DNA from 3 places in the Ewingella sp. S1.OA.A_B6 genome. Region 2 is predicted to be linked to each of the others. Evidence: predicted binding sites of a transcription regulator. Region 2 holds the regulator's gene; each other region holds the start of a gene.

Region 1 (10,896 bases), on a different contig from region 2:
CATTCTGCCGCAAGCCGCGCGAGCAGTATGGCCGGCAATTATTAACAACCTGATTCAGCTCTTGCTGGGGACTTCGTTACTTTCGGCCATTGCTCTTCCGGAACTCACCGGCACAGCAACCGTGATAAATGCACGTACATTGTTGTATATCCAGACCTTCAGCATTGTGACGGTCATATATCTTCTGTTCAGTAATATTTTCTCATCGCTAGGCAATCTCGCTGGTCGGCACATGTTTCATCCGGCGCTGGTGACCTCGAAGAAAAAAGCCAATGGGTGGTGGCCGAAAAAAGGACTCGCGCATTCAGCGAAAGGGGGAAACTCCCAATGAGTGAATTGATCATCAACTCCTTACCGATGTTATTGGAAGGGCTCGGTATTACATTATCACTCTCCGTCGCCGCGATTATAGGCAGTACGCTGCTCGGTTTGCTGGCAGCAGTAATGCGCACAAGTGGTTTGCCTATTGTTAAGCAGATTGCTGTGCTGTACACCGAACTGTTTCGCGGTACCCCGGTGCTGATAACGCTGATGTTCATCTATTTTGGTGTTGCCTACTTCGGCTATGACATCAACCTTTTTGCTGCGGGCATTATGGGTTTAAGCATTTATCAGGGGGCCTATATCGCGGAAATCTTTCGCGGCGGTATTGAAGCTGTGCCGAAAGGACAATGGGAAGTTTCATGGATCCTGGGGCTTTCGAAACGCCAAACTTTTATGAGCGTTGTGTTACCACAAACCCGTGGGATCGTACTGCCGCCGTTAGTTGGCCAATATTTATCGCTGATTAAAGATACGTCGATTGTTAGCATGATCGGTATGTCCGAACTGATGCATCAGGGTCAGGCGATTGTCGATCGCATCGGTCAGCCAGTAGTGATTTACGGTCTTGTCTCCTTGCTCTATTTCGCGGTCTGCTTTCCGCTTTCTCGTTGGGTTCAACATAATCAAACCAGGAGTCAGTTATCATGAGTAAACCCGCCATTATGCTGAATAATGTAACCAAGTCGTTCGGCTCTACACAGGTGCTGAAGGAAATCAGCCTTGATGTCTCACTGGGCGAGGTATTGGTACTGATTGGTGCTTCTGGTTCCGGTAAAAGTACCGTGCTGCGCATCATGAGCGGTCTTGAGAAAGCCGACAGCGGTGAAGTTTGGGTGAATCATGTGCCTTTACATGACAATAAACGTTCCCGCGAGATCTGTGGTCACGTTGGCATGGTTTTCCAACAATTTAACTTATTCCCACATAAAACCGCACTTGGCAACGTGACACTGGCGTTGATTAAAGCGCAAAAGTTGTCCGTAGCAGAGGCCAATAAGCGGGGCATGGCTGCCCTGTCGCGTGTTGGCCTGTCGGAGCGCTCACATCACTATCCAGCACAGTTATCTGGTGGTCAGCAGCAGCGAGTCGCCATTGCACGGGCGCTGGCCGTTGAACCTAAGATTATGTTTTTTGATGAAGCCACGTCAGCTCTCGATCCGGAATTGGTGGGTGAGGTCATGGAGGTCATGCGCAGTCTGGCGCGCGAAGGTATGACGATGGTGGTCGTCACTCATGAAATGGGTTTTGCCCGCAAAACAGCTGACCGTGTAGTGTTTATGGATCAGGGCGTTATTGCCGAGCAAGGTACGCCGGAGCAAATTTTTGTTAATCCGCAGAATCTACGCACCCAACAATTCTTATCGCGCGTGCTTGAGCACTAATAGGAGGAATGATGTCTCTTCACTTTCCACTGCGAGCCGATGGATTACTCGACCCACAGCAAGCGGCACCACGGTTTAAATCAGTCGCGGGGGCAGGTAATGCACCGTTGCCAAACGGCACGCCGGTATTGAGCAGCGATGAGGTATTTTCACCGCTGATGCTTATGAAGCAGTCGGCATTAGACAATAATTTGCGTCAATTGGCCTCTTTCTGCCGCGAAAATGGCGTATTGCTTGCGGCGCACGGTAAAACGTCTATGTCGCCAGCGATCCTCCGTCGTGCGATCACGGAAGGAGAAGCCTGGGGATTGGGGGCCGCCACGCCGTCCCAAGTGCGCGCATTACGCCAGTTCGGTATTCGCAATGTTTTTTTAGCCAATGAACTGGTCGATCCTGCCGGGATACGCTGGATTGCACAGTGGCAGCAAGAGCATCCGGAACACGATTTTCTTTGCTACGTTGATTCGTTGCAGGGCGTGACGCTTTTGGAGCAAAACCTGGGCAGCAGTCGGATCTCAGTACTGATAGAGATGTCTATTAGCGGCGGTCGCACTGGGTGTCGTTCATCGGATGAGGCCATAAAAATAGCAGAAGCTATCGCGGCTAGCGAGGTTCTACAACTGGTTGGCGTGGCCGGTTATGAAGGCGCACTGGGAGCCGGGCGTGACGCGTCAGGCATTGCGCGGGTGAAAGATTATTGTGAAATGATGATCGCCACGGCGGCACTTCTGGCGGAGAAGAACCTGTTTGATAGCGATAATATTATTCTCAGCGCTGGTGGTGGTGCCTGGTTTGACGTAGTGACCTCCTGCTTTACTGCGGCAACCCTGCCATTGCCTATTACGCCGCTTATTCGTTCGGGTGCATACATGGCGCATGATAACGGTCTTTACTCACGTATCGCACCTTTTGCCCAGCCGGGCGCTACGCACCATTTCGATGCGGCACTGGAAATCTGGGGACGTGTATTATCCCGTCCAGAACCGGGATTGGCCTTGGTCGATTTTGGTCGTCGCGATGTGCCATTCGATCAAGACTTGCCCAACCCACTGTGGATCCGCAATGCTGATGGAAGTGAACCACGATCTGCAAGCCATCTGCGCATCAGTGACGTTAACGATCATCATGCTTATTTATTGTTGCCAGCGGATGAAAAATTACATCCAGGCGATTGGGTCGGGTGCGGTATTTCTCACCCCTGTACTGCGTTTGATAAATGGCGTTACCTGCCGCTGGTTGATGATGACTATCGCATTACTGACTCGCTGGAAACCGCTTTTTAAGCCATAAACATTAGCCATAAAAAAGGCCGCAACGTCATCCGTTGTGGTCTTTTTTACATGCTCAACTGACAAACGTCACATTAACGATGTGCTAATTCGGCATTGTCGTCAGCATCCATGACTGATTTATCTGTTTGACGCAGAAGCTGGCTGGTAATGGTACCGGCGGTCATTGAGCCACTGACGTTGAGCGCAGTACGCCCCATATCAATAAGCGGTTCAACTGAGATAAGCAAGGCAACCAGCGTCACGGGCAAGCCCATTGCCGGCAGCACAATCAACGCGGCGAAAGTTGCACCCCCACCCACACCAGCAACGCCGGCGGAGCTCAGGGTAACAATACCTACCAGCGTAGCTATCCACATTGGGTCAAACGGGTTGATGCCCACGGTCGGCGCTACCATGACGGCTAACATCGCTGGGTATAGACCCGCACAACCGTTCTGTCCGATGGTCGCACCAAAAGAGGCCGAGAAACTGGCAATGGATTCCGGAATACCAAGACGACGTGTCTGGGCTTCTACGCTCAGCGGGATTGTAGCGGCACTTGAGCGGCTGGTGAACGCAAAGGTCAGTACTGGCCAGACTTTACGGAAGAACTTCGAGGGATTCACACCGGTCAATGACAGCAGCAGGGCATGCACTACAAACATGATGGCCAGGCCCAGGTAAGAGGCCACCACAAAACTGCCCAGTTTAACGATGTCTTGTACATTAGAACCAGCTACTACTTTGGTCATCAACGCCAGCACGCCGTAAGGGGTCAGCTTCATGACCAGACGCACTAGTTTCATCACCCAGGCTTGCAGGGTGTCAATGAATACCAGTACACGCGGACCTTTTTCCCGATCGTCTTTTACCAGTTGTAGAGCAGCGACACCCACAAAGGCGGCGAAGATCACCACGCTGATAATTGACGTCGGGCTCGCGCCGGTCAAATCAGCAAATGGATTCTTTGGTATAAAGGAAAGAATCAGCTGTGGCATCGTCAGGTCGGCTACTTTGCCAACATAAGTACTTTGCAGCGCCGAGAGACGGGCAGTTTCCTGAGCGCCCTGGACCAGACCGTCGGCCGTTAGACCGAATAAACCGGTAACAAATACACCGACCAGTGCGGCAATCAGCGTGGTGAACAGTAGAGTACCGATAGTCAGAAAACTGATTTTCCCCAGTGATGAAGCGTTATGTAATTTAGCCACCGCACTCAGAATAGAGACAAAGACCAACGGCATGACGATCATCTGCAGTAGCTGCACGTAACCGTTACCAACAATGTTGAACCAGCTAATGGACGCTTTGAGGACAGGATCATCTGAGCCGTAAATCAGCTGCAATGCCAGGCCAAAGAGCACGCCGATCACCAGACCCACTAATACTTTTTTTGCCAGACTCCACTGCTTGTGACGGGTTTGCGCCAATAGCAAAAGGAGGGCAACGAAGACCACTACGTTAATTACGAGCGGAAGATTCATACCCAGATCTCCAAATTGTTCATTATTTCATTATGTGTTGCTTACTGGTGTTCTCTGCGAGGGAGTGCACCATCCTGTAGCTTGGGCGACAGGATATCAGCTCATCGCCAGCACAATTATATTCAAAAGGAATTGCTTATAATTTTTTATCTATATTTGTACGCAAGATGAGCTATCTGAGTGCAATTTGGTCGAAGCTATGTGATTAGATTCAAAATTCTGCTGAAAGACTCAGGTTTTATTGCACCAATAATAGGCGCCCAGTTAGGCCAAAACAGGGTAAAACCGACCAACAGCAAACACAATGTCCGCTCAAGCTGGTTGCCTTTTTGACTGTTTATGAGCGGCAGCCGGAAACGCCAGCGGCATGGCCACAGCAGAGGGACTCCGGCTGGTGTCAACATATCCGCCAAAATATGGCTGAGATAACCAATGATCATGGCATGCAGAGCGTCAATGGGGATAACCCAGTCGTGAGGAAAGTGGGTACGAAATAAAAAGACACTGGCAATGACCGCCAGCAGACTATGGGTAAACCCACGATGACCGAACATACGGGCAATAGGTTGTGAGACCCATTTCAGACGCTGGCCTATGAGTGACCTGGGATGATCAATATCGGGTAGCAAAGACGTCAGCAGGGAAGCCGGGATAATATGCCACCAGTCACCATGCGCCAGCTCTGGTGAGAGCTGTGCTTTTTTAGCGAACACCGCGCAGGCGATGGAGAATATGAGATGGCCTTCCGCCGTCATGACGCTTCCGAACTGAATGACTGTTATTTTATCCAGTATATGTGAAAGCGTTACAATCATGGAAGTGTTACGCTGTAACTAATTGTCAACAGATTGATAAAAAGGAAAAAAGGCGCAATATTTGCGCCTTTCTCATTACGGTTAGTTTGCTTATCTTGCCAGCCAGCCGCCGTCTACTGCGATGGTATAACCATTGATGTAGTCAGAGGCTTTGGAAGAGAGAAATACGATAGGTCCCATGACATCTTCGGGTATACCCCAGCGCCCGGCAGGAATACGCTCAAGAATCTCTTTACTGCGATCCTCATCAGCGCGCAGCTGTTCGGTGTTGTTCGTCGCCATATAACCCGGTGCAATGGCATTCACATTGATATTGTGTTTGGCCCATTCGTTCGCCATCAAACGCGTGATGCCCATCACTGCACTTTTTGATGCCGTATAGGAAGGCACGCGGATGCCACCTTGGTAGGAGAGCATAGAGGCGATATTAATAATTTTCCCACCGTGCCCCTGTTTGATGAACTGACGCGCCACTGCCTGTGACATGAAAAACAGCGTTTTGCTGTTCACATTCATCACGTCATCCCAGTTTTTCTCACTAAACTCGATAGCATCTTCGCGGCGGATTATGCCGGCATTGTTGACCAGAATATCAATGTGGCCGAATTCACTGACAGCAGTTTCAATCAACTGCGGGATACCAGCAATGCTGCTGAGGTCGGCACGCAGATCAAGAAAACGACGGCCCAGCTTAGTCACTTGCTCTGCGGTTTCATCTGGAGCGCTAACGTTGACACCGATAATGTCACAACCGGCCTGAGCCAGTCCCAGCGCCATTCCCTGACCAAGACCGGTATTACAGCCGGTCACAAGTGCCACTTTTCCTGCTAAATCAAATGCATTAAGGATCATGATTTCTCTCACTTTTTCAACGGCGATCCCCGCCGTAAAGAGGGAGCTCAGCCGGCTTGCGGCGGAGCTGGCGGTTTAGCGCAATTCGCTGACTTTTACGTGGTCCATATCATCAAATACCTGATTCTCACCTACCATGCCCCAGATAAAGGTATAGCGTTTAGTACCCACGCCAGCATGAATTGACCAACTTGGCGAAATGACTGCCTGCTCGTTGTGAACCAACAAATGACGGGTTTCCTGCGGCTGTCCCATCATGTGGAATACTGCGGTTTCATCGTCCATCTCGAAATAGAAATAGACCTCCATACGGCGCTCATGAGTATGGCATGGCATGGTGTTCCACAAGCTTCCCTGCTCGAGTTTGGTCAGGCCCATGGTTAACTGGCAGGTCTCCAACACGTCTGGAACGATAAACTTATTAATGGTGCGGCGATTGCTGGTAGCCGCATCACCGATAGTTTGTGGGGAAGCTTCGGCTAAGGTGATTTTCTTATTAGGGAATGCCGTATGGGCAGGTGCGCTGTTGTAATAAAACTTGGCCGGTTTGCCTGATGCCAGGCTGCTAAACTCAACCAATCTGGCTCCTTTACCGACATACAGTGCTTCTTCATGCCCAATTTCATAGGTTGTACCGTCTACGACAATCAGCCCCGGCCCGCCGATGTTAATTACGCCAAGTTCGCGGCGTTCGAGAAAATAGCTCACGCCTAGCTGCTTACCCACTTCATCACCGATGGCTACGCTGCTCTCAACGGGCATCACGCCGCCGACAATGATGCGGTCGATGTGGCTGTAAGTCATGGTGTAGGCGTCTATTTCGAAAATCTTCTCGATCAGAAATTCGCGGCGTAATTCTGCTGTATCGAGTCGTTTGGCATGATCGCTATGAATGCTTTGACGAACTTGCATGTCGGTGCCTCTCGTGCGGGTCAGTGTTACGAATGGAGGATTCACCAGACTGGACTGCGGCGTGCGTAGCAGCACCGCAAGGATCCTGTTGCCCGGTTCATCCTTGTTACAAGCAGCATAGAAGCATTGGGATGATGATTCAATAAAAATGAAATGATGTTTTATTTATTTTATGAGGCAGTTCAAGCTTTACAACATTAAACCGTGGCAATGCTGCTGCGATCGTTAGAATGCCGTGAGGATGCGCTGCTTTTCGTGGCGTAATAAGGTAATTTTGCGATCGTCTGTGACGGAGTGCCGTGATGAAAACTTTCTTTATTAATGATGAGACTCCCTGGGAAGCGCTGGGAAATGGAATTAAGCGCAAGATAATGACCTGGAGTGATGAGCTGATGATGGTGGCTGTGCATTTTGACCAGGGCGCTGTCGGGGTCGCCCATCAGCACGATATTCATGATCAAATTGCTTATGTTGCCGCAGGCAGTTTTGAAGTGGAAATTGACGGTGTAAAAAGAGTGCTTAAGACGGGAGATGCCTATCGGGCGGTAAAGCATGAAATGCATGGTGTGGTGTCACTTGAACAGGACAGCGTGCTGATTGATACGTTTTCCCCTAAACGCGCTGATTTCCTTTAACGCGTATCCAGAGCTAAAAAGATGGGCACACTTGGCTGTGTGCCCATCGAGATTAGCGGATATGTTCCGCCTTCAGTTGTTCAAGTGAAGACAACTTGACGTCAGCCAGCGCCCAGCGTGGGTCAGTACTGAGTTCATGAGCAGGAACAACAATAGAGCGCATGCGTGCGGCTTTGGTAGCGATCATCCCGTTGAAAGAGTCTTCTAACGTCACGCAGTTCAGCGGATCCACCTGCAACTGAGAGGCAGCCCGCAAATAGACCTCGGGATGCGGTTTGCTGTACGGCAGGTTTTCAGCGGATGCCCGCACCTGAAAATAGGCGGCGAGGTTGAACATCTCCAGCACTTTATCCAACATATGCAGCGGTGATGCAGAAGCCAGGCCAATTTTCAGCCCCTGCTCCCGGCATAGCTCTAGCGCATGAGTCACACCTGGCAGGAGAGGGCGAGTCTGTTCAACCAGTTCAATCGCGCGGGCGATAATTCGCTGCGTGACCTCAGCCTGAGTTGGCCCCTGCCATGGCATGGACTGATACCACATTCTTACCACCAGATCGATGCGCAAACCAAGCGTGTCCGGCAATAAATCCCGCTGTGACAAGTCCAGTCCCAAACCGCCAAAAATGTCCAGTTCTGCCTGTGTCCATAACGGTTCAGAATCGATCAGTAGGCCATCCATATCAAAAATCACTGCAGTAACAGGGCGCGTGTATGCCATCAGTTATCACTCCGTTTCGAGGGGAATGCCACTTTAGCATTGGTCACGGCGCAGGTGAAATTACGAAAACTGAAGGCATGCTATCTCTGTTTTCTCTGACTTTAACCCTAAGCCGTTAAAACAGTGGGCGGTGTTGAGATTCTGTAGGTAGACTTAGGCGATAACTGAGACGTCCTTACAAGGGGAATTCATGACGTATCAACAAGCCGGGCGCGTTGCTGTGTTAAAACGGATCATGGGGTGGGTGGTTTTCATTCCAGCGTTGTTATCCACTGGGATTTCACTGCTGAACTTTATCTACGAGCACAGTAAGACTCAGCAGGGGATCAACGCTGTGATGCTTGATTTTGTGCATGTGATGGTCGACATGGTGCGCTTCAACACCTCTTTCCTGAACATTTTCTGGTACAACTCACCCGTACCCGTACTTGGTCAAGGTGTGACTACCGCCAATATCATGTTTTTCATCATATATTGGCTGATATTCATCGGACTGGCGTTACAGGCGTCTGGCGCAAGAATGTCACGCCAGGTAATACACATCCGCGAAGGCATCCAGGATCAGTTAATTCTCGAACAGGCGAAAGCCAGCGAAGGGCGGTCGAAACAACAAATTGAAGAGCGGATCGTATTGCCGCGACATACTATTTTCGTTCAATATTTCCCTTTGTATATTCTGCCCATTATTCTGTCAGTCATTGCCTATTTCATTTTGAAATTGTTGGGTTTGTTGGGCTGATATTAGCTGTAAAACACCCTCTTTTTGTATCGGTTTCTATCAGGCCTGAGTCGAAAATAGACTCAGGTTTTTTATTTGCTAATTTACAAATCCTCTCGGCGTAATAACCGTTCAACAGCGCGTTGCGCCACTACCAAATGTTGCCCGCCAAAAAAATTACTTCGATTAAGTAAATAATATAACTGGTACACCGGTTGACGCAGGACGAAATCTTCAGGAAGGGGAGTTCGGCTTTGATAACCATCGTAAATATTAGCCGGAACTTTAGGATATAACGGCAACATCGCCAGGTCACACTCACGATCTCCCCAGTAACAGGCCGGGTCGAAAATCACCGGGCCGCTGGGTGCTAAACCACAATTATGTGGCCACAAATCACCATGCAGTAGTGATGGCCGGGGTTGATGATTATGTAAGCGTGCCTCTACCATGGCGGTGATATCGTCAATATTACCAAAGATCATACCTTTTTCCGCCGCCAGCTGTAGTTGCCAACCAATCCGCTGTTCAGCAAAAAAGGTCGCCCAGCGACGCTGCCAGGTATTGGGCTGAGGGAGGGTTGCCAGTTCGTTATCGAAGTCGAGGCCAAATTGAAGTTGCTCGCTCCACTGATGAAGGTCAGACAGCTGCTGTCCGAGAAGGTAGGCACTGTCTGCATCCAACGGCTCAAGCGGCAAATATTCCAGCAGCAGGAAACTGTAGTCGCGATCGCTGCCGACACCGTAAACCTCGGGTACGCGCACCGTCTGGCTGTGTGCAAGCAGCGATAGCTGATCTGCCTCAGCAGCAAAAATTGGGAGCATTTCGCGTGTATTGCACTTGATAAAGACGTCTTTGTTACCGTAACTAAGACGCCAGGCAGAGTGGATTTCTCCTCCCGGCAACTCGATCCGTTCACGGATTTCAGCATTGCCAAAATGTTCACTTAACAGACGATTAACGGCTTGCCACATGGATTCACCCCTTCGGACTGGCCTGATGATTCATTAAGTTAACGTTTTTCGCGCTTAAAAAAACCGATCTTACGCACAGCTAAATCAGGTTGTGGATTAAAATCTATACAAACTAAGTGCTCAACGCGTTTTGTGTTTGATTCAATGACCGACATGAAAATAAGGAAAAATAAGAATAAGTGAAATAAATTGCTAAATATAAACAGAATTATCTTATCGACTAACGGTTAACGCCTTTGTTTAACAGAACATTATTGAGCATAGACTAAAAATATATTCAGGTGTGCGCAGAACATGTATATGCTGACTTCCATCAACGTCGTGAGAGGCATAATGTGAAACCAAATATTCTTTATTTGATTGCCGCGCTTTTATTAGCAGGTTGCGCTAAAGAAACGTCGGTACAGCAAAAGACTCATTTTTTGAATCCATCGGCCGCTATCCCGAACACGTCCATGATGCATCAGGGACCTTACGGTAGCGTTATCCACCAGGCCGCTAATACCTATGGTGTTGATGAAACACTGGTAAAAGCCATTATTCAGGTCGAGTCAGGATTTAATCCTACCATTGTGAGCAAGTCTAACGCAGTGGGGTTGATGCAGCTTAAAGCCTCAACAGCAGGGCGTGACGCATATCGCATGAAAGGGCGCAATGGTCAGCCCAGTACTTATGAATTGAAAGATCCTGCTGTAAATATTGATTTAGGTACTGCATATCTTAGTATGTTGCAGCAGCAATTAGGGGGCATCAGCGATCCCCAGACCCGGCGATATGCCACCACCGTGGCCTATGTGAACGGCGCCGGAGC
Region 2 (10,896 bases):
TTCGGGCTGAGGCCGGACAACCAAGCTTTACGCGCATGAATAATAAAGGTTTCACAGCCGCCGTTTTCAGCCACCTGCTGCACAAAATCGCAGAGAAATTCATAGCTGTCTTGTTCGTCAATACCGATGCGGGTTTTGACGGTGACCGGAATAGACACGGTGTCGCGCATAGCTTTAATACAGTCCGCAACCAGCGAGGGCTGCGCCATCAGGCAGGCACCGAACATGCCATTTTGTACGCGGTCAGAGGGGCAACCGACGTTGAGGTTGATCTCATCATAGCCGCGCTCTTCGGCGAGCTTAGCGCACCGCGCCAGATCGGCAGGGTTACTGCCACCCAGTTGCAGCGCCACCGGATGCTCGGCATCACCAAAACCAAGGTAGTCACCTTTACCGTGGATGATCGCCCCAGTGGTGACCATTTCGGTGTATAGCAGCGCCTGGCTGGTCATCAGCCGATGAAAATGGCGACAATGACGATCGGTCCAATCGAGCATCGGCGCGACGGAAAAACGTTGCGCAGTGAGTGGCATTACATGAGTTTTGGGATTTTGATTTTCTGACATCGACCTGAAATTCGCTGAAGAAAGTGTGCGGGACGTTCCTCTCAGCATGATGGCCGAAAAGACGTTAATCGCTGATTATATCACAGAACAAAGATTCAGCACCCTGCCTCGCCAGCCCCCTTAACTAGCGGACAACCGACGCGCGCCAGACGATGACAAACAGAAGGGCGGCGCATAATTCGTCGATTACACCGAAGCATGATAAAATCCGTCCTTGCCTTGTTCAAAGCGTGCAACCCAGTAGCGTACTCAGAGAGCCTTTATGACCCTGACCAACCCAGATCAATTACTTGCACAGGCTGAAAAGCTTTGTGTGCAACGAAATGTACGCCTGACGCCACAGCGCCTTGAAGTGCTGCGTCTGTTGACGCAACAGCCCGGTGCTATCAGTGCTTACGATCTGCTGGATTTACTGCGCGTGAGCGAACCCCAGGCAAAACCGCCGACAGTTTATCGGGCGCTGGATTTTCTGCTGGAACAGGGGTTTATTCATCGTGTGGAATCGGCCAACAGTTATGTCCTGTGCCACCATTTTGAAGAACCCAGCCACACTTCTGCACTGTTTATCTGTGACCGCTGCGGGTTGGTGACTGAGAAAACAACGGATGGCATCGAAGAGCGGCTGGCAAAACTGGCCGCGGACTCAGGGTTTGAGCTGCGCCATTCCGTAGTTGAAGCCCACGGCATGTGCGGCGAGTGTAGCGTTGTTGAGCAATGCAACAGCCAAGATCACTGCGAACATGACCACAGTATCGTGACTAAAAAACGCTAATGTATTGATGCTTAAAAGATGGGTATTTGAAATAGCGCGGGCACTGAGCAATTAAGGTGGGTACGTCCCTGTACCATCAATCCTGAATGCATTCCCGGGTAGGAGCAGCATATTTCTCAGGATGCATCACTGATACATAACTAATGCGCAAGGGGAATTGCGACTTACCAGTGATATTTATTATCTGTTTCCCAGGACTTGAGTTCTTTCTCGGCTTCTTCTTTCCGATAGCCGTAACGCTCCTGGATTTTACCAACCAACTGATCACGTTTCCCTTCCACCACCGTCAGGTCATCATCAGTCAGCTTGCCCCATTTTTCTTTCACTTTGCCTTTAAACTGCTTCCAGTTACCTTCGGTTTGGTCCTTATTCATAACAAGTTCTCCTATTACCTTGGGTTAGGTTGTCGTGCTTTGTTGAACACGTTAAGTGCTTACCACATGAATAAGAGTAGTTGATAATTTGGCTTTTACGTCAGATAACAGCGATACCCACCATGATTAGGATTATTCCTGAGTGGTAAGTAACGATAACAACTAAAGATTTACTCTGCGGCGGTAGAGGAAAATAGTTTACCGCCGACTGAAATTAGAGATGGATACTAGCCGTGCATATTAGATCCAGTCACCGTTACGGATAACGCCGACGGCAAGGCCTTCAATGCTGAAGCTCTGCTCCCGTAGATCAACAACTATAGGCTCAAAATCGCTGTTTTCGGGCAGAAGCTGGACAATGCTGCCCTGCTTTTTCAGACGTTTAACAGTCACTTCATCGTCAATACGTGCGACAACAACCTGACCATTTCGCACGTCCTGCGTTTTATGCACCGCCAGTAAATCACCGTCGAGAATACCAATGTCGCGCATCGACATACCGCTAACGCGCAGCAGGAAATCAGCACTTGGTTTAAACATTGCGGGATCGACCTGATAATGCCCTTCAATATGTTGCTGTGCCAGCAGAGGTTCACCGGCGGCAACGCGACCAATTAATGGCAAACCTTCTTCTTCTTCCATTAACAGGCGAATACCACGCGACGCACCGGAAACAATCTCAATGACGCCTTTGCGTTGCAGTGCTTTAAGATGCTCTTCCGCTGCATTTGGTGAGCGAAAACCCAGACGAGCGGCGATCTCAGCACGGGTTGGTGGCATACCTGTGGTGGCGATATGATCGCGAATGAGGTCGTAAACCTCTTGTTGTCTGACTGTTAAAGCTTTCATCCCGCCCCCTGATTGTTTATACAGTATTGCTGTGAGTATATACAGGTACTCTCTGAATGAAAACCTAAGAGTGAATAAAAACAGATGCTAAGGTGAAATATGGAATCTTTATTCCAATTTAGAACCAATGCGGCCAAAACACGCTGACCCAGGTGAAAACCGCCAGTATAATAGTCAGCAAAACTGCCGCAGAGCCAATGTCTTTGGCGCGCCCCGACAGCACGTGAAATTCGGGGCCGATACGGTCAATAGCACATTCCACGGCGCTATTTAATAATTCGACGATGATCACCAGCCCCAGAACTCCCACTAGAAGGATGCGTTCAACGCTGGTTACATCAAGGAAAAATGACAATATGATGAAGGGAAACACGCCGATCACTTCCTGGCGAAAAGCCGCTTCGTTTTTCCATGCCGAGCTTAAACCTTTGAGCGAAAAGCCTGCGGCCTTCACGATACGGGTAAACCCGGTAGATTCATTTTTCATGTGTTATTCGTCTTAACGGAAAGGTTGCGGCATTTTATACTTAAAAGCTTCCAGGTTGCAGCAGAGAGGCAACGGAATGACTCCCTATAAGCTTACCAGGAAGTCATTTAGATGAGCGAACCAACACAGCGGCAGCTTGGGGATTATAGAGTATCACCACAGACCCCATACTCACTTTCTGGTATCCTTGCGACGAATTGCTAACAAAGAGGCTTCACGTTTTTATGTCAGGTTGGCGTAGACTTTATTATACCTTATTGAATTTACCGCTAAAATTGCTGGTAAAGAGCAAGGTCATTCCGACAGATCCGGTTACCGAGTTGCGCTTAGATCCCACTCGGCCGATCCTGTATGTTTTGCCTTATCATTCGAAGACAGATTTACTGACCTTACGCACCCAGTGCCTGGCGCAGAATCTGCCTGATCCCCTTATTCCATTGGAAATTGACGGCATACAGCTGCCTAGTCACGTTTTTATCGCTGAAGGACCGCGTGTGTTTACCTATTACACACCGAAACTTGAGTCGATAAAACTGTTCCATGACTATCTGGACTTACATCGCAGTAACCCACTGCTGGACATCCAAATGTTACCTGTATCAGTAATGTTTGGCCGTGCGCCGGGTCGGGAAGGACAAGAAACCCCACATCTGCGCGTGCTGAACGGCGTGCAAAAGTTCTTTGCAGTGCTGTGGCTGGGCCGTGACAGTTTCGTGCGCTTCTCCAATACGGTGTCGTTACGCTATATGGCAACCGAGCACGGTACTGATAAAATTATCGCCCAGAAACTGGCTCGGGTAGCGCGTATGCACTTCTCGCGTCAACGTCTGGCGGCGGTTGGACCACGTTTGCCGGTGCGTCAGGACCTGTTCAATAAATTGCTGGCATCCAAAGCGATTGAGAAAGCGGTCGAAGACGAAGCGCGTAGCAAGAAGATTTCCCACGAAAAAGCCCAGCAAAACGCCATTGCCCTGATGGAAGAGATCGCCGCTGATTTCTCCTACGAAGCCGTGCGCCTGTCAGACCGCGTATTAAGCTGGACATGGAACCGACTTTATAAAGGCATCAACGTCAATAATGCCGAACGCGTACGGCAGTTGGCGCTGGATGGTCAGGAAATCGTGTATGTGCCCTGTCATCGCAGCCATATGGACTATTTACTGCTCTCCTACGTGCTTTACCATCAGGGGCTGGTTCCGCCGCATATAGCTGCCGGTATCAATTTGAATTTCTGGCCAGCGGGTCCGATTTTTCGCCGTCTGGGCGCGTTCTTTATCCGCCGTACCTTTAAGGGTAACAAGCTTTACGCAACGGTATTCCGTGAGTATCTCGGCGAGTTGTTCACCCGTGGTTATTCAGTTGAATACTTTGTTGAAGGCGGCCGTTCGCGTACTGGACGTTTGCTCGAACCGAAAACCGGCACGCTGGCAATGACCATTCAGGCAATGCTCCGCGGCGGTTCACGCCCAATCACGCTGGTGCCAATTTACATCGGTTACGAGCACGTGATGGAAGTCGGCACCTATGCCAAAGAACTGCGCGGTGCGACCAAAGAGAAAGAAAGTTTTATGCAAATGATCAACGGATTGCGCAAACTGCGTAACCTCGGTCAGGGCTACGTCAACTTCGGCGAACCACTGCATCTGACCACATATCTCAACCAGAATGTGCCGACATGGCGTGACTCAATCGATCCTATCGAAGCCCACCGTCCAAGTTGGCTCACGCCAACCGTGCAGGATCTGGCAGCCAAAATCATGGTGCGTATCAATAACTCTGCGGCGGCCAACGCCATGAACCTGTGCTGCACCGCGCTGTTGGCCTCGCGTCAGCGTTCACTGACCCGCGAACAACTGATCGAACAGCTTGATTGCTATTTGCAGCTGCTCCGCAATGTGCCTTATACCGCTGATTCCACCGTGCCAAATTTGACTGCCGAACAGCTTCTCGATCACGCACTGAACATGAATAAGTTCGAAGTCGAGAAAGACAATATAGGCGACATCATTATTCTGCCGCGTGAGCAGGCCGTATTGATGACGTACTACCGCAATAATATTCACCATTTGCTGGTACTGCCTTCACTGATCTCCAGCATCATCATGCACCACCGTTCAGTCACCAGCGCCGAGTTACTGCGTCAGGTCGCATTGATTTTCCCAATGATGAAAGCCGAACTCTTCATGCATTACAGCAAAGAAGATCTGCCAACGGTGCTGCAAGTCCTGTGCGCAGAGTTGGCACGCCAGGGGCTGATCAAACTCGATGGTGAAACGCTGTCGCTTAATCCGTCACGTATTCGCCCACTGCAACTACTGGCTGCCGGTGTGCGTGAAACCTTGCAGCGCTACGGCATTACTCTCTCCTTACTGAGTAATAACCCAAGTATCAGCCGCGGTGCGCTAGAGAAAGAGAGCCGAATTATGGCTCAGCGTCTGTCTGTACTGCACGGAATTAACGCACCAGAGTTCTTCGACAAAGCGGTGTTTACCACGCTGGTTGGTACCTTGCGCGCAGAGGGTTTTATCAATGATATCGGTGATGCTATTCCTGAACATACGCGAGAAATCTACAAAATCCTCAGCGATTTAATGACTCCGGAAATCAAGTTGACGATCGAAAGCGCAGGCATGCCGTCTGAGCTTCCGCAGGCTTCTGCACCGCCTTCTGAGCCGAAAGTCGATGTGCGGGATACTGATCATTAATTAAGCTTGTCAGTGAATTAACAGACTAAGCTAGTACCACGATAAAAAACGCCCGGTTCTCTTTGTTGAGAACCGGGCGTTTTTTCACAATTGAGAAGGCGTCAGAAACTGAAGTGCGACAGGCTCATCAGGATGCCAAGGAACAGCACCAGCCCGACGTAGTTATTCTGGCGGAAAGCGAGGAAACAGGCATCGCGGTCGCGTTTGGCGGTCAATGTATGCTGATGCGCAAACAGTGCCGCCGCGAGTAGTAATGACCAGTAGAAAGGCGAGCTAAGCTGGGTCAGATATCCAACTATCGCCATCAGCACCAACATGGCTAACTGCAGAATACCGTTGATAAGATTATCAAATCGACCAAACAGGATCGCCGTCGACTTGACGCCTATTTTCAGATCATCGTCGCGATCGACCATCGCGTATTGTGTGTCATACGCCACGGTCCAGCAGATATTGGCGGCAAACAGCAGCCAGCAGCTAAGCGGGACGGCTTCACTCACCGCCGCATATGCCATGGGGATAGACCACCCAAAGGCGGCCCCCAATACGACTTGCGGTAAATTGCTCACCCGTTTCACAAACGGATAGATCCACGCCAGCGCCAATCCGGCCAACGATAACAAGATCGTCATGCGGTTGAGGGTCAGCACCAGCAGGAAAGAGGCCAGCACCAGGCAGACGAACAATATTTTGGCCTGTTTACTGCTGATAGCACCACTCGGCAGCGGACGGTTGGCAGTGCGTTTAACGTGACCATCAAATTTGCGGTCAGCATAGTCATTGACCACACACCCCGCTGCGCGCATAAAGAACACGCCCAGCACGAAGACCAACATAATTTTCAGTGATGGCATACCGCCACCCGCCAGCCATAACGCCCACAGCGTTGGCCACAGCAGCAGCAGAGAACCAATGGGTTTATCAATGCGCATTAGACGGCAGTAATCACGCCAATGCCCCTGAAAAAGGCTTACAGACACCTCTTGATCCCCTTGTTGATTGGCCCGATTCATCCTTTATGCACCTTGTTTTCGGGGCGATGAACTGGCGAGTCAGGCAGGAAAATTTCGGTCAGCAGCAGGGGTTTATCGGAAAGGCGCAGCCGCGAACGCCGCGCCCACAGATCGCCCTGTTCATGCTGTAGCAAGCCGAGATGAATATAGTCGCGAGTCAGCGTGTTACCAGCGAAAAGGTAACGACCCAGCGGCACCGTGCCGAGATCCACCAGCGCCAGATCGGGACCCGTCAGTGTTTCTTCCGGGATCACCGTACGGCCTAACAGCCATGGCTCATCATCTCCAAACAGCACCACTTCTCGTACCCAGTAACGCACGCTTTCAGGTAACTGTTGGGCTTCGCTTTCGCCCAACTCTTGGCGGCTGACAAAGCATTCGCGTTTGGGTTGCACTGTGACGGTGACACCCTGCTTTTCAAAGCGGCGTGTCATGGAGCCCATTTCCATCAGCCAGTCGGCAACATCAGCAGGAACATGCTGCAGATCATCAAACCAGTGAATGGGCGGCTGTGCAGGGGAATGAGACTCAGACATTACGAACTCCGTGTCGGGGAAACATTGAACTCCCCTATTAAACATCAGCCTCGCATTCTAACGCAGAATGCGACGGCAGCAATCAGCTTGCGGGCGACCCGCTACTCGCGGCGCAGGCGTTCACTGTTAGCCAGAAACAACGTGACCACCAGAACCAAAATTGCGCAGGCATAAACCAGCGTATCGTACGGGCTCTTGTGGTCAACAATAATTAGCCGAATAATTGCCGTTATACCAATATAAATAAAGTAGCGCAGCGGGAAGTGATATCCGGAAGAAAAGTACTTCACAATCAATGCAATAAACTCAAAATACAGGAAGTAAATTACGATACCTTCAATCAATAAATAGGACGATGACTGGTCATTATTGACAAACAACACCATGCCTAAATGGTAGGTTTCACGCCCCAAAAACAGCATAAGAATCGCTGCCAATACCAATAAAAACATGTTCAAAAGACGCTGCATAATGACGGCTATAATAGTGCCACGTTTAGATCCTGCCATGTGATCTACATCCCATTTTTGTTATTAATACCCGCAGAATACCACAGTGTCCGCAGAGAAAAAGTGGCATTAAAAAAAGGCTAGCCTGTAACGGCTAACCCTTTAATTTCTTTGAATTACTTACACTCAAGTACCTCAGTCATTCGAGTTGCATCAAGCAGACTCGAAGGATGACGGGTATTATTAGCGCCAGTTTTTGAAGCGGTTAATGAGCCCGTTTGTTGAGCTATCATGCTCCGTCACGTCTTCATCACCTTTCAGCTCTGGCAGAATGCGGTTAGCCAGTTGTTTACCCAACTCTACGCCCCATTGGTCAAAGGTGAAGATGTTGAGGATTGCGCCCTGGGTGAAGATTTTGTGTTCATACATAGCGATCAACGCACCCAGGCTATACGGGGTAATCTCACGCAGCAGGATGGCGTTGGTCGGACGGTTACCCTCAAACACTTTGAACGGCGCAACGTGTTTTACGTCTTCAGATTTTTTACCCTGTTCAGCGAACTCTTGCTCTACAACGTCCAGAGACTTACCAAATGCCAGCGCTTCTGTCTGCGCAAAGAAGTTGGAGAGCAGTTTGGCATGGTGATCGCTCAGCGCGTTGTGGCTGACGGCCGGCGCAATGAAGTCACAAGGAACAATTTTAGTCCCCTGATGGATCAACTGGTAGAACGCATGCTGACCGTTGGTACCTGGCTCACCCCAGATAATCGGGCCAGTCTGGTAATCTACCGGGTTGCCGTTACGATCAACGAATTTACCGTTAGATTCCATGTTGCCCTGCTGGAAGTACGCAGCAAAACGGTGCATATACTGGTCGTATGGCAGGATAGCTTCGGTTTCAGTGCCATAGAAATCGTTATACCAGATACCGATCAGCGCCAGCAGAACAGGCAGATTTTTCTCCGCCGGTGTAGTAGCGAAATGGTTGTCCATGGCGTGTGCGCCGCTGAGCAGTTGTTCGAAGTTTTCGTAACCCACAGACAGTGCAATAGACAAACCGATGGCGGACCACAACGAGTAACGTCCGCCGACCCAGTCCCAAAATTCGAACATGTTGTCGGTGTCGATACCGAATTCGCTGACGGCTTTACCGTTAGTAGAGAGCGCGGCGAAATGTTTGGCAACGTGCTGATCTTCGACCGCCGTTTTCAGGAACCAGTCACGCGCGCTGTGGGCGTTGGTCATAGTTTCTTGCGTAGTGAAGGTTTTGGACGCCACCAGGAACAGCGTCGTTTCAGGCGACAGGTCTTTCAGCGTTTCGGCGATATGCGTGCCATCGACGTTGGAGACGAAATGCATATTCAGATGGTTTTTGTAAGGACGTAGCGCTTCGGTGACCATGAACGGGCCGAGGTCAGAACCACCGATACCAATGTTAACCACATCGGTAATTGGCTTACCGGTGTAACCTTTCCAGTCACCACCGATCACGCGCTCGGTGAAGCCTTTGATCTTGGCCAGCACCGCGTTAACTTCCGGCATCACATCTTTGCCATCTACGACAATTGGCGTATTGCTGCGGTTACGCAGGGCAACGTGCAGAACCGCGCGGTCTTCTGTGCGGTTGATCTTCTCACCGGAGAACATCGATTTTATTGCGGCCTGTAGGTCAGTTTCTTTCGCCAGTGCTTGTAGTTTGTCCAGCGTCTCGCTGGTGATGCGGTTTTTGGAGAAATCCACCAGCATCTGGTCTTCAAAGGTCGCAGAAAACCTGGAGAAGCGGTCGCCATCTTCAGCAAACAGATGGCTAATCTGCACATCTTTCATCGTATCGAAATGCTGCTGCAGTGCTTGCCAGGCAGCGGTCTGAGTTGGATTGATATTTTTCATAGCAATACTCTTAGGCTGAGAATAAATTTGAGGTAACTATCCCGATTGTATCCTGAACTTCCCAAGATGAGATGCCTTTTCTTGCGATAGGCCAGATCTGTGAAATCACAATGGCAGGTAACAATATTAGGTGAGAATAGCTCAAAATGTGGCGTGATTGGCCGTCAGACCGTTGACAGGCGGGCGATAACCCGTTATTTCTAAGCGCCTAACTCGCGCAAAAAATATATACCCGACATCATTCGAGTTGCAGGTAGGCGTCATTGAGCGAATCCTGATGAGCTTACTCAAGTAAGTGACTCAGGGAAGTGACGGCAGCCAACAACCCTGCAATTTGAAGGATACAGGTATATGTGTGAGCCAGAAGAGGCGCGTCGCCCAGGCAGTGTACCGGAGGAGCCAGATTCCTACGAAGGTGCATCAGGGGGAGCGACGCCGAGGTCAAACGCTGACGGCAGGCGAGCGATCGACCACAGGGGCTGAATCCTCTGGGTTGTCACCGAGATACCTGCGAGGGTATCGGCAAGGTGGAGCGCTTCTGGGTGTATCGTAGCCTCTCTACGTCTGCTCCCGTTACCCGCTCTTCCCTAGTGCCAATTCTTATGGAATAGATGGTCGTCGTTTTCCGGCGTCCCTGACACGAGGTTTACCATGAATCACGCTGTATCCCGCAACGCTCATCTCCCTTCACTGGGCACTACGGTCGTAGCCAAATTTGGCGGCACCAGCGTAGCGGACTTCGACGCCATGAACCGTAGCGCCGAGGTTGTTCTCGCCAATTCCGATGTACGCCTGGTGGTACTTTCAGCCTCGGCGGGCATTACCAATTTACTGGTTGAACTGGCTGTCGGTCAGAACGCCGAACGTCGGGTATATCTGCTCGACGAAATTCGCCGCATCCAGACCGCCATCATTGACAGGCTCGATAAGCCGGATGTGATCCGCGATGAGATCGGCCGCATGCTAGACAACATCAGCATGCTGTCAGAAGCGGCAAGCCTCGCGACGTCAACGGCGCTGACGGATGAACTCGTCAGCCACGGCGAGCTGATGTCCACCCTGCTGTTTGTTGAAATTCTGCGTCAGCGCAATGTACCGGCAGAATGGTTTGACGTACGTAAAGTGATGCGCACTAACGACCACTTTGGCCGCGCCGAACCGGACACGGATGCACTGTCTGAACTCGTTATCCAGCAATTACAACCCCGCCTGCAGGACGCACTGGTCATCACTCAAGGTTTTATTGGTTGCGAAG
Region 3 (10,896 bases), on a different contig from region 2:
GAACTCAGTTGGGTGTACAGCTGATCCAGAGCCTGTTGGCCTTCTGGTTTCAGGCTAGATTTGCCGAATGTGAACAGAACGTCAGACTTCAGAGTGAACTTTTTGGTTTCAACAACTGGAGCTGGAGCTGGTGCTGGAGCAACAACTGGAGCAGCTGCTTCATCTTGACCGAAACGGTAAGAAACACCTACAGACAGCATTGCGTTATCAGGACGTGCGCCAACGGTAGCAGCATCACCGATGTTGTTAACCCACTGGTAATCCAAACGGGTAGCCCAGTTTTTGGTTACAGCATATTCTAAACCAACGGCAGCCAGTGGAGAAACACCGGTGTCGTGGTCGCTGATGCGTCCAGCTGAACCATTGTCGAAGTTACCTTTAGAGTCTGCACGCCAAACCATACCACCCAGACGAGTGTAGATGTCCAGATCGTCAGTCAGTGGGTAGCTCAATTTAGCAGCAAGCTGAACGCCTTGTGCTTTGAACGCGCCATTGTTGGTGTCGCCTTTGTAAGGCATACGGCCAAGCCAGTCATATCCCATTTCAAAGCCCAGGTACTGGTTTGCTTGGTAACCCAAGAACGCACCTGCACCCAATTGGCTGTCGTGGGTAGGGCCGTTGCCGATACCTTCGTAAGCATTTGCGAAACCAGTGTCATGGTATTGGGACCAACCCAATTTACCACCGGTGTACCAGGTGTTATCTTTCGGTGCGGCTTGCGCTACGGTTGCGAAACCTACCAGTGCCACTGCTAATGCGATAGCTGTCTTTTTCATTTTTGCGCCTCGTTATCATCCAAATGGGCCAATTGAGCTTTAAGCATTTTAAGCCCTTGGTTAAAATCCTTGAGCCAAAGTTATTGCTTCCGTTAAGAACTTTGCCACTTCACGTTGGCATTATACAGCAACCTTGGCGTTGTAAAGTCTACAACGTGGCGCGAAACTTACAAGCTTGATATGGCAGCGACATGGAAAAAAAGGGTGAAACGCACACATTTGTTAACAAGTTTGACTGTTTATTGACGAAACTTTGGGGTCACTTGTCTCCTCTAAGCCCGTTTTTACCGACAAAAATGGGCTTTTTAGCACAAATCACTGCAAAACATTTTATTTTCATCGGAATGTTCTTAATTTGCGCTAATGGTACACTGAGGAGTGAATTTTTGCGATTTGTTGCTGTCCATGACTTGAGATTGCCTCTTTTGTTGGTCTCATAATGAACCCATAGGCCCCTCCCTGAACTGCCGCTAACCTCAATCTTTCACGCTCCGAATTTGTTAAATCTGGCAACCATCCAAGTACTACACTGTAGTTTCCTGTTTGCAAAGCTTTTTCCATTGCATCGACGGTCGACATAGCATGAATTTGGCTAACCTGAACAATCTTCCCAACGGGAAGACCTGATTGGGATATCCAACGACGACTGAGTTTCTGTTGGGGCGTAAGCCATAACAACCACCGTGATTGCATTCCCAAGTGCTGCAATACAGGTAAAAGCAGTTGTGATAACGCTGGCTGACCCTCGCTGTACACGAACTCAGTGATCAGACCATTATTTGTTGATGTCGGTGGAGTGACGCTTGTTGATTTTGGGGAAAGCGCCGGATGACTTAAACGATGATTTGCCTGGTATTGAGTTCGCATAGTATGCCCTGCCAGTGGATTACTGTATGAATATACAGTACTCGTTGGTTATGTAAAGATCAACCCAATTTTTTCCAAGAAATCTCGCATATTTTGAGGAAAATCCATGTAAATGCATTTTGTATTTGGTGCTTAGATGGACTTTGAGTATTTTGCATTTAGTTGCCCGGGTAACTAGAAAGGGCATGTCTCGCACTCAAATGAAAGGATATCGCAATGATTAATCAATCAAAAAAAAGGATTTCTCAATCTAAACACCTGTTCGCCTCTTTCGGCAATATAAGATCTAGATCTCAGTTTGGCGGCTATAGTCTGTCTGCCAATGGCATCATGTTTGCACTTGTCTCTGAAGGCGAGTTATACCTGCGAGCCACTCCCGAAAATGAAAAACAATTTTGTTTAATGGGGATGGAGTCTCTGATATACCGCAAGAGAGGTATCCCTATTTCATTACGCTATTTCAAGGTAGGGAGGATGCTTTGGGACGACCCGGACCGTCTTTTGCATCTGGCGAAACGTTCGCTCGAAGGTATGCTCAATGACATTGAAACACGAAAAAATGGCGGCATGAGATTGAAAGACTTACCCAATATTACTCTGAGTCTCGAACGTCTTCTTTGGCAGGTGGGAATATCAACGTCGGCAGAGTTAAGGGCGCAGGGTGCTTGTTCAACCTATTTAAAGCTGCGCTCAATAAAACAAAATATGGGGTTGAAGGTTTTGATTGCGCTAGAAGGCGCAATCTTGGGATATCATGAGGCGGTATTGCCTCATGATACGCGACTCTTCCTGACTCAGTGGTTTATCTCACATCAGGCCTTAGTATCCGGACCTGCGCACTAAACCTTCCTTCGCAAGGCAACTGTTTTCGCTGACTGAGCAATATTATGCGCCGCCTACCGGCCAAATTTTACTGTTAAGCTCAGTGAGTTCAGGAAGATGAGCAACCAACAGACCGATTTGCTGTAAAACCAGTTGTTCTTTACTGTCTGACTCGGTGGTACGTAGTTGAATGCGTGCCATCAACTGTTCCAGTGCTTGTTGAATAACCCCTGCCTCAGAGGGGGGGGGATGCAAGGCCCCATCAACACAGCAGGCTGCTTCATCAAGCAGGCGCAAAGTTTCTGCGTCATGCAACTTCTCTCTGTGTGCTCCAAGTGCCGAAATATAGCTCAACATGGTGTGATTCAAACACAGCAGGCGGAATGCCGCCTCAATAGCTGCGGGATCAATATTTTTTTCGGAAGTCATATTCGAGACAACTGATGCCAACTCTGCATCGCAGTTGTGTGCATCGCGTCTCGCAAGTCGGTAATCGAGTCCGTTGTCTTTGCCTTTATGGTACTGAACAAGGATGGCATCCAGGTAACGACAATTAGCTGTGAATGTCTTATCAACGACTACCGGCAATTGTCTGAACTTCCAGTCAGGCCAGATAAAGCTAACGGCAGTCCATGCGATGGCACAGCCGATAAGCGTATCAATAATCCGTGGGATAGCGACCTCGAACCCTTCACCCAGCAAGTTAAAGCACAGGAGTACCAGCGTAGTAATGAACATGGTTGCATGTGCATATTGCACATTGCGGAATGCAAAGAACAGCACGCCACTGATCACAATCAGCACCATCTGGCCTTCAATAGAAGGAACGAAATATAAAATGGGAATTCCGAGTGCAATTCCTGCCAGCGTGCCAATTATCCTCAGTGCCAACCGACGCCGGGTCGCGTTATAGTTAGGCTGGCAAACAAACAGGCTGGTGAGCAAAATCCAGTAACCGTGATCCACGCCGCTAATCTGGATGAATGCATAACCCACTACGAGTACGAGGGACATGCGAATAGCATGGCGAAACAGCGCGGATTTTGGTGTCAAATGGCGGGAAATACGCAGCCAGATATCGTCGATACCCGTCAGTCTGTTTTCCGCAAACGGACTCTTTCCGTCTTGGTTCTCAGGCAGTGTCTGTTCGGATTCAATATTGGCCAACTGAGCGTCGATGGCACGCAGATTCCGCAGTAAATGGCGCAGGGCTTGCAGCATTTTCCGGTGCTGAGCCTGGGTATCAATACGCAGCAGGGCTTCATCAAGGCGTAAGAAAGCACGCTCGAACTGGGTATTGTGGGAGTATTTCTGTCGATAGAGAATAGACTGTGAAAGTTGAGTACAGGCGCGTGCCTGCATACTCATCAGACGCTGGAAGCGGAATAGAATGTCGCTGTGGTGAAATTGTTCGCTCAGCTTCTTATATTGCACGTGCGAGGAACTCGCCCGTTCGTGAATGTCTTGTACCACAAAATAGTAATGCAGGGTTCTACGCGTCCCTTTCTGCCCCCGATCGCCTTTCAGGCGAGTTTGCAGCGTGTTTTTGGTCTGATTCAGCGTGGCGACTAACTGACTATTTGCCATCGCCAGTTCCACCAGTTGTTTATTGTTATCACCTTCCTGATCGGGATCGAATAGTGCAGCCTTAGCTTCCAGGAAAGCCCCTAGTTGCAGATAGCAGCGTGAAATCAGGTCTTGCAGTGGGCGAATAGGATAAAGGATATGCCCGGCTAAGGTCAGCAGATTGTACCAAATAGCGCCGCATAATAGTAATAACGGCTGCTGATACCAGATGTGGAACATGCTGGTACCCAGCATGGTGTAGATAGCTATCAGCAGTGCACCGAAGGCGATGGTGGCATAGCGCTGCCCTAATGCACCGAGCAAAATAAAAACGCAGGTAGAGACCATCAGTCCTAAGGCAAAGAACCATGGGTAAGGGAATAGTAGCTCGATGGATGCTGACGCAATGAAAAAACAGACTAGCGTGATCAACAGATTTCGCAGCCGGCCAGTCAGCCTGTCATCCAGGTCCGTCAGCGCCGCAGCCACCACGCCCAGCGTTAATGGAATAGTCAATGTAGGAAGGTGAAACCACCATGGAACCAGTGCCGCCCCGGTCAGTGCGATAAAAATGCGGATGTTATAAAGGACATTGCTGTTGTAGGCGTAACGCCTTAAACCCGGAGCAAAAGAGAGCACGGCGAACTCCATGTAACAAAAAGGCTGATGTGACAGCTAAAAAAGTCGGTCGATACTTATCGAATCCGGCCATTGGCAAGGTGGCTACGGGCATTGGCTTCACGGACCTGCTTCGCCAGTTCGACGGAGACCACCCGCTGGCCGACCGGCCACAGAGCAATCACGGCTATTTTGAAATTAGCAATGCCCACCGGAATGCCAATAATAGTCAAGCACTGCGCAATGCCGGCAAGAATATGAGACAGACACAACCACCAGCCGAAAAAAATAAACCAAAAAACATTCAGCAACGTTCCGCCGCCGGACAATACGGCATTGCGTTTTTCCGGGTACAATTCATTAACGTGTATAGCCTCATTGCCGAAAGGCACCAGTGACAAACGGGTGATTTCCCAGCAAGAACGTGTTAATGGCAGAGTGAAAATCAGCACAATGCTGATGAGAGTGGCCAGCAGCCAGGCGAGGGTGGTAAACACGCCACCTAATATGAAATTCAGAATATTTAAAATAGCACGCATATGATCACTCGACTCAAATCAGAAACAGGTTGGTAACGCCATGGCGTTAACGGAGATTCTACTCTTTTTATTCTACCCTGATATTGGGGGTAGAGTGCCAGTGCTTGTTGCAGGTAAACTGCCAGCAAATCCTTAATTAATAATCAGCTATCCCCTTAATCCTTCGAGTCGCCAACGCACCTGCAGCTCGAAGGATGAAGGGGATATCAATTAGCGGCTTTTATAACGAGAACAATGGCGTGATGATATGGAACTGAAATCGACTTCATTCGGGAAACATCTGGCACAGCACCCTTACAACCGGGTGAGATTACTCAATGCAGGCGTGGAAGTCAGTGGCGATAAACATCATTACCTTATCCCTTTCAATCAACTTATCTATATTCGCTGCAAGCGGGGTATTGTATGGGGAGAGTTGGAGTTTGAACTGCCGGAAGAGAAAGTCGTCAGGCTCCACGGTACCGAGTGGCAGGAAACTCAGCAGTTTTATCATCATCTTCTGAAAGTGTGGCAGGGTTGGAGTGAGGAGATGAGCGAGGTCAGTGCCACTGTTCTGCATGAGCAAGCTGAAAATATAGCGTGTATTGAACAGCAGGATAAATGGTTCAAAAAAAGTGAACTGGCTGACGTTCAGCAAGGCATTTCGGCGGCATTTTCTGCAGTGCCGGTTCCCGTCGAGCGCCTTGGTGAATTTAACAACTGTCGTGACGATTACGAACTCTGCCTAAAATGGCTTCGCCAGGGCGCGCAAAGCGTTGATAAGCGTAATCTTGTCTGGACTGAACGGGTTATCGAAAAAAACCGCGATTTTTTTGACAGCATTGAAACCTCACCGCTCAACAATAGTCAGTGCCGCGCGGTGGTGAATGGTGAAGATACCGTATTGGTTTTAGCGGGTGCGGGCAGTGGTAAAACCTCCGTATTGGTGGCACGTGCTGGATGGCTACTGCATCGCCAGGAGGCCCACCCGGAACAGATCCTGCTGCTGGCTTTTGGTCGGCAGGCGGCGGATGAAATGAACGGCCGAATCAAAGAACGTCTGGGTACCAGCAGCATCAAGGCTAAAACTTTCCACGCGCTGGCGCTGCACATCATTCAGGAAGGCAGTAAGAAAACCCCCAAAATCAGTAAGCTGGAAACAGACAGTAAATCTCGCCGCAGTTTGTTGATCAAAACCTGGCAACAGCAGTGTGCCGAGAAAAAGGTACAAGCCAGCGGTTGGCGGCAATGGATGACCGATGAGCTGGAATGGGTTGTTCCCGAAGGTGATTATTGGAAAAACAAAGCGCTGAGCGAACGTCTGGGCAGTCGGCTTGAACGCTGGCTCGGCCTGATGCGTATGCACGGTGGCAGCCAGGCTGAGATGGTCGAACAAGCGGCTGAGGAAGTCCGCGATCTTTTCCAGAAACGTATCCGCCTGATGGCCCCGCTGCTAAAAGCCTGGAAGGCTGCACTGAAGGATGAAGACGCCGTCGATTTTTCTGGCCTTATCCATCAGGCGGTAAATATTCTGGAGAAAGGACGTTTTATCAGCCCCTGGAAACATATTCTGGTGGATGAATTTCAAGACATCTCACCTCAACGCGCGCGCCTGTTATCCGCCCTGCGTCAGCAAAACAGCCATACCAATCTGTTCTCTGTGGGGGATGACTGGCAGGCTATTTATCGTTTCAGCGGCGCGGAGATGTCACTGACCACGGCTTTTGCGGCTAACTTTGGTGAAGGTGCCGAGTGCGCACTGGATACCACCTATCGCTTTAACGATCGCATTGGTGAAATCGCTAACAAATTCGTGCAACAAAATCCCTACCAACTGAAGAAACCGCTCAACAGTTTGATGAAAGGGAATAAGAAAGCCGTAGTGATCCTGCCGGAAGACCAGTTGGATGCGCTCTTGGACAAACTCAGTGGTTTTGCCAAATCCGATGAACGGATCCTGATCCTGGCCCGCTACCATCATCGGCGTCCTGAGGTATTGCAGAAAGCCACCACCCGCTGGCCGCGGTTGAATATCGAATTTATGACCATTCATGCCAGCAAAGGTCAGCAGGCTGAATATGTGATTATCGTTGGTCTGGATGACGGCAATGATGGTTTCCCTGCGGCTGCGCGTGAGTCGATTTTAGAACGGGTATTGTTACCAGAGCCTGAAGATTTCGATGATGCCGAGGAACGGCGACTGCTTTATGTGGCGATGACCCGCGCGAAGCATAATGTCTGGTTAATGCAGAATAAGTCTCAGCCGTCAGTGTTTGTCGAACAGCTGGAAGATCTGGGTGTACCGGTTCAGCGTAAACCCTGACCCACCGTGAAGATGTCCGTCAAATGCATCATGGTGTGCATGTGACGGGCACATGAGTGAGTTAATCTTTCAGACGTGACTGTAAATAGCGTGGGTAGTCAGGAATAGAAATCTCCACTTCTGACCTAAACAACGGCGATGCAATCAGAAAATCTGCCGTTGCCAGATTGGTCGCCACGGGAATATTCCACACGGTCGCCAGACGCAGCAGGGCCTTCACATCGGGGTCATGTGGCACAGCATTTAGCGGATCCCATAAGAAAATCAGCATATCGATTTTCCCTTCCGCAATCATTGCTCCCACCTGCTGATCACCCCCCATTGGGCCGCTCAACATACTTTTGACTTCAATACCGGTGTTGCGCTGCACCAGATTGCCCGTCGTACCGGTGGCATAAAGAGTGTGCAACGCCAGCTCGGCGATATTGATATCAACCCATTTCATCAGCATATTTTTGCAGTGATCGTGCGCGACCAGCGCGATATGTTTTTTCCTGGCAATAGTGCGGGTAGTAAATTCCATCAATTATCCCTTGAACGCAGAGTCAGAAAGGCAGTGTATTGTTGTATTGAGAGTACTGAAACTGCGTTTTACTGCATAGCGTTGGCGTGAAAATTGTGGAAATGAAAATCAAATTCGTGAAGCCGATGGGGAAATCTGTTTGATATCAGGCGCGGGGCAGGGCGAACCAAGAGAAAAAGCGACTAAAATTTGGTGACGCGGTAAGTTGGGCCCAGAAAGGCGGCAAAAGCTGTTTATCTGCCTGGCTGGCTGGGATCAACACTGATAGCGAAGTGGGCTCAACGGTTGAATCGCCTTTTTGCGCCATTGTTGCGAAATCGGGCACTGAGGCTTTCAGGCCAGACTGGTTGTAACGGATCATCATGCTCACTAAATCGGCTGAATTGCTATAAGTGGCCGATCTCAGCACATCACGGCGGCTAGCAATGTCCTGGCCATTTTCATCCACTATTCGGTAGTTAAGTTTTCTACTGAAGAATGCAGCGTCTATTTCATCATTCAGGGCAGGCAACACGAAGGAAATGGAATGCAAGCCTTTAGCGCTGAAAGTCACGATCATCGCCGGAGAGTGGTAGGTCAAGGGGGCCATGACGGACTGGCGCAGCGTTTTACTCACCTGAAATAAAATCTGGTGTTGTCCGCCATCAATTTCCAGACTGTCAGCCCCTTTAAGGATGGCACCTGACATCTTTTTACCATCAATGACCAGTAAATCCAGTTCAGGAGAGAGTTTTAGACTGGTAGCCGAAGCAGGCGCTAACAGGCAAACCAACAATAAAACGGCCATTATTCTGACTTTCATAATCCCTCCTTTGACCGCTACCGACAGCATCTATTATTGAGTAATACATATAGTGTGCCAAAATTTTACATAATGCATTAATTATTACTTTTTGAAACATTATTTGGTGCGTTACTGCACCACGCCTACTGTGGTGAAAGGCTGTGGCATTAAGGGGGCTGAGTTACACTTTCAGGACATCTTCCAATGAGGCTTATTCCATGCAAGATAATGATATCAGCACGATCCTTAACGACGTCAAAACCATCGCCTTAGTCGGTGCCAGTGATAGTCCTTCACGGCCAAGCTTTGGGGTGATGGCGTATCTACTTTCGCAGGGATATCAGGTGATTCCGGTGAGCCCGAAACTTGCCGATAAAACGCTGCTTGGGCAAACCGCTTATGCGACCTTGGCCGACATTCCGCATCCGGTAGATATGGTCGATGTCTTTCGGAATGTGGAAGCGGCTTATGGGGTTGCGCAGGAAGCGGTGGATATTGGCGCAAAGGTATTGTGGCTGCAGCTTGGTGTCATCAATGAGCAGGCCGCGGTGTTGGCGAAACAGGCCGGAATGAAAGTGGTGATGGACCGTTGTCCGAAAATTGAGATCCCACGTCTGGGCCTGGAAAAATAAACCTGAGTTGGGCGTTCAGGCACAAAAAAACCGGTCTCAATGAGATCGGTTCTTCATTACAGAAATAGACTTCACCGGGTCTAGTTTCGCAGGCGCGGTGCCAGTAATTGGTTGCGGACAGATTCTGCCAGGTCGTCCAGCGAAGTCTGTTCCGGGTGTGAGCGGGCGGCTTCGTGATCAATTTGGATCTCAGCCAGATAGGTATGCACCGGCTGGCCTTTATCATCTTCCATTACCACGTGATACCAAGGCGCGGTGCGCATTGCGTCATCGGCATCCACTTTATCGGCATCTGGTTTATCAAGTGAATATTCCGCATCAACATCAATCACTACGCCTAGATATCCTAACAGCCTGTGGCGGACCTGCTGGCCTATTCCGAATTTGCTGGTAATCATAGTGACCTCCTGAAATTACATTCTTCCTCTTATATGGAGGCAGGACGCTCGATTTCAAGTTTTGACTACCTTAAGTGCTGAAAATCCACGATCTGCACCTGGAAAAAGCATAAATCGATAAAATCAGGACATCACCACACAGGCGAAGCCTTTCAGGTAGAGACCTTCAGGATAAGAACCAATCACCGGATGGTCAGCAGCCTGACGGAACTGTTCCACAAATTGAATCTCACGGTGAGCGTCGAGTGCCGCATCGGCGAGGATCTTCTGGAACAAATCAGTTGGCAGCAGACCGGAACAGGAGAAACTCAACAGAATTCCGCCAGGACGCAACAACTGTAATGCCAGCATGTTGATATCTTTGTAACCGCGGCAGGCGTTGGCCAGCTGATTTTTGTTTTCGACAAATTTCGGCGGGTCCATTACGATCATGTCGAATTGTTCACCTTCTGCACGATATCTGCGCAGCAGTTGGAACACGTCTTCGCGCACAAATTCGGCTTTAGACAGGTCCAAATTATTTAGCTCGACGTTCTGACGTGCTATGTCCAGCGCACCTTGTGAGGTATCGACGTTAATGACTTTTTCACAACCGCCCATTAGCGCAGAAACTGCAAAAGCACCGGTATAAGAGAAGCAGTTCAGCACTCTCCGGCCTTCTGCATATTTACGGGCCGCCAATCGGCTGTCACGTTGATCGAGATAGAAACCGGTTTTATGACCTTCTTTAATATCGACCAGCAAACTCATGCCATGTTCCTGAATTGGCAACAGAGCAGGGGGATGTTCACCCAAGACATGACCCTGGGTTAACTCCAGCCCCTCTTTTTTACGCACCGCAACGTCAGAACGGTCCCAAATGGCGCATTCCGGATAACATTTTTGCAGTGCAGCGAGCAGAGGAGCGCGCTGATATTCTGCACCCGCAGAGAGCAGTTGCAGGACCAGGAAGTTCTGGAAACGATCAATAGTGATGCCTGGCAGGCCATCGGATTCACCGGCAATCAGGCGGTAACTGTCAAGACCATCGCGTTTGGCAATCCAGTTGCGCCAGCTTTGTGCCTGCTGT

What was found. The regulator LexA, encoded in region 2, represses DNA repair genes until DNA is damaged. The targets are predictions, from matches to a motif close to TNCTGTATGTACATACAGNA.
Region 1: the regulator LexA is predicted to act here: its motif matches at 5,235-5,254, upstream of ACMV8I_RS03455 (metal-dependent hydrolase).
Region 3: the regulator LexA is predicted to act here: its motif matches at 1,664-1,683, upstream of sulA (SOS-induced cell division inhibitor SulA).

The regions. Positions count from the first base shown of each region.
Region 1 is NZ_JBLJFK010000001.1:698,316-709,211, forward strand. It holds gene ACMV8I_RS03430 (amino acid ABC transporter permease) at 1-331, shown strand, start outside; gene ACMV8I_RS03435 (amino acid ABC transporter permease) at 328-972, shown strand; gene ACMV8I_RS03440 (amino acid ABC transporter ATP-binding protein) at 969-1,706, shown strand; gene ACMV8I_RS03445 (alanine racemase) at 1,718-2,989, shown strand; gene ACMV8I_RS03450 (L-cystine transporter) at 3,070-4,461, opposite strand; gene ACMV8I_RS03455 (metal-dependent hydrolase) at 4,659-5,216, opposite strand; gene kduD (2-dehydro-3-deoxy-D-gluconate 5-dehydrogenase KduD) at 5,367-6,128, opposite strand; gene kduI (5-dehydro-4-deoxy-D-glucuronate isomerase) at 6,204-7,040, opposite strand; gene ACMV8I_RS03470 (cupin domain-containing protein) at 7,343-7,675, shown strand; gene hxpB (hexitol phosphatase HxpB) at 7,728-8,393, opposite strand; gene ACMV8I_RS03480 (YniB family protein) at 8,584-9,132, shown strand; gene ACMV8I_RS03485 (fructosamine kinase family protein) at 9,216-10,085, opposite strand; gene ACMV8I_RS03490 (transglycosylase SLT domain-containing protein) at 10,421-10,896, shown strand, end outside.
Region 2 is NZ_JBLJFK010000005.1:21,212-32,107, reverse strand. It holds gene dusA (tRNA dihydrouridine(20/20a) synthase DusA) at 1-533, opposite strand, end outside; gene zur (zinc uptake transcriptional repressor Zur) at 829-1,338, shown strand; gene ACMV8I_RS12520 (CsbD family protein) at 1,503-1,712, opposite strand; gene lexA (transcriptional repressor LexA) at 1,953-2,561, opposite strand; gene ACMV8I_RS12510 (diacylglycerol kinase) at 2,680-3,048, opposite strand; gene plsB (glycerol-3-phosphate 1-O-acyltransferase PlsB) at 3,273-5,753, shown strand; gene ubiA (4-hydroxybenzoate octaprenyltransferase) at 5,855-6,766, opposite strand; gene ubiC (chorismate lyase) at 6,763-7,302, opposite strand; gene psiE (phosphate-starvation-inducible protein PsiE) at 7,404-7,811, opposite strand; gene pgi (glucose-6-phosphate isomerase) at 7,995-9,641, opposite strand; lysine riboswitch at 9,998-10,187, shown strand; gene lysC (lysine-sensitive aspartokinase 3) at 10,293-10,896, shown strand, end outside.
Region 3 is NZ_JBLJFK010000001.1:1,634,484-1,645,379, reverse strand. It holds gene ompA (porin OmpA) at 1-776, opposite strand, end outside; gene sulA (SOS-induced cell division inhibitor SulA) at 1,137-1,643, opposite strand; gene ACMV8I_RS07775 (TfoX/Sxy family DNA transformation protein) at 1,860-2,486, shown strand; gene yccS (YccS family putative transporter) at 2,529-4,670, opposite strand; gene ACMV8I_RS07765 (YccF domain-containing protein) at 4,727-5,188, opposite strand; gene helD (DNA helicase IV) at 5,436-7,490, shown strand; gene ACMV8I_RS07755 (methylglyoxal synthase) at 7,552-8,013, opposite strand; gene ACMV8I_RS07750 (DUF2057 family protein) at 8,159-8,815, opposite strand; gene ACMV8I_RS07745 (CoA-binding protein) at 9,016-9,429, shown strand; gene hspQ (heat shock protein HspQ) at 9,510-9,827, opposite strand; gene rlmI (23S rRNA (cytosine(1962)-C(5))-methyltransferase RlmI) at 9,951-10,896, opposite strand, start outside.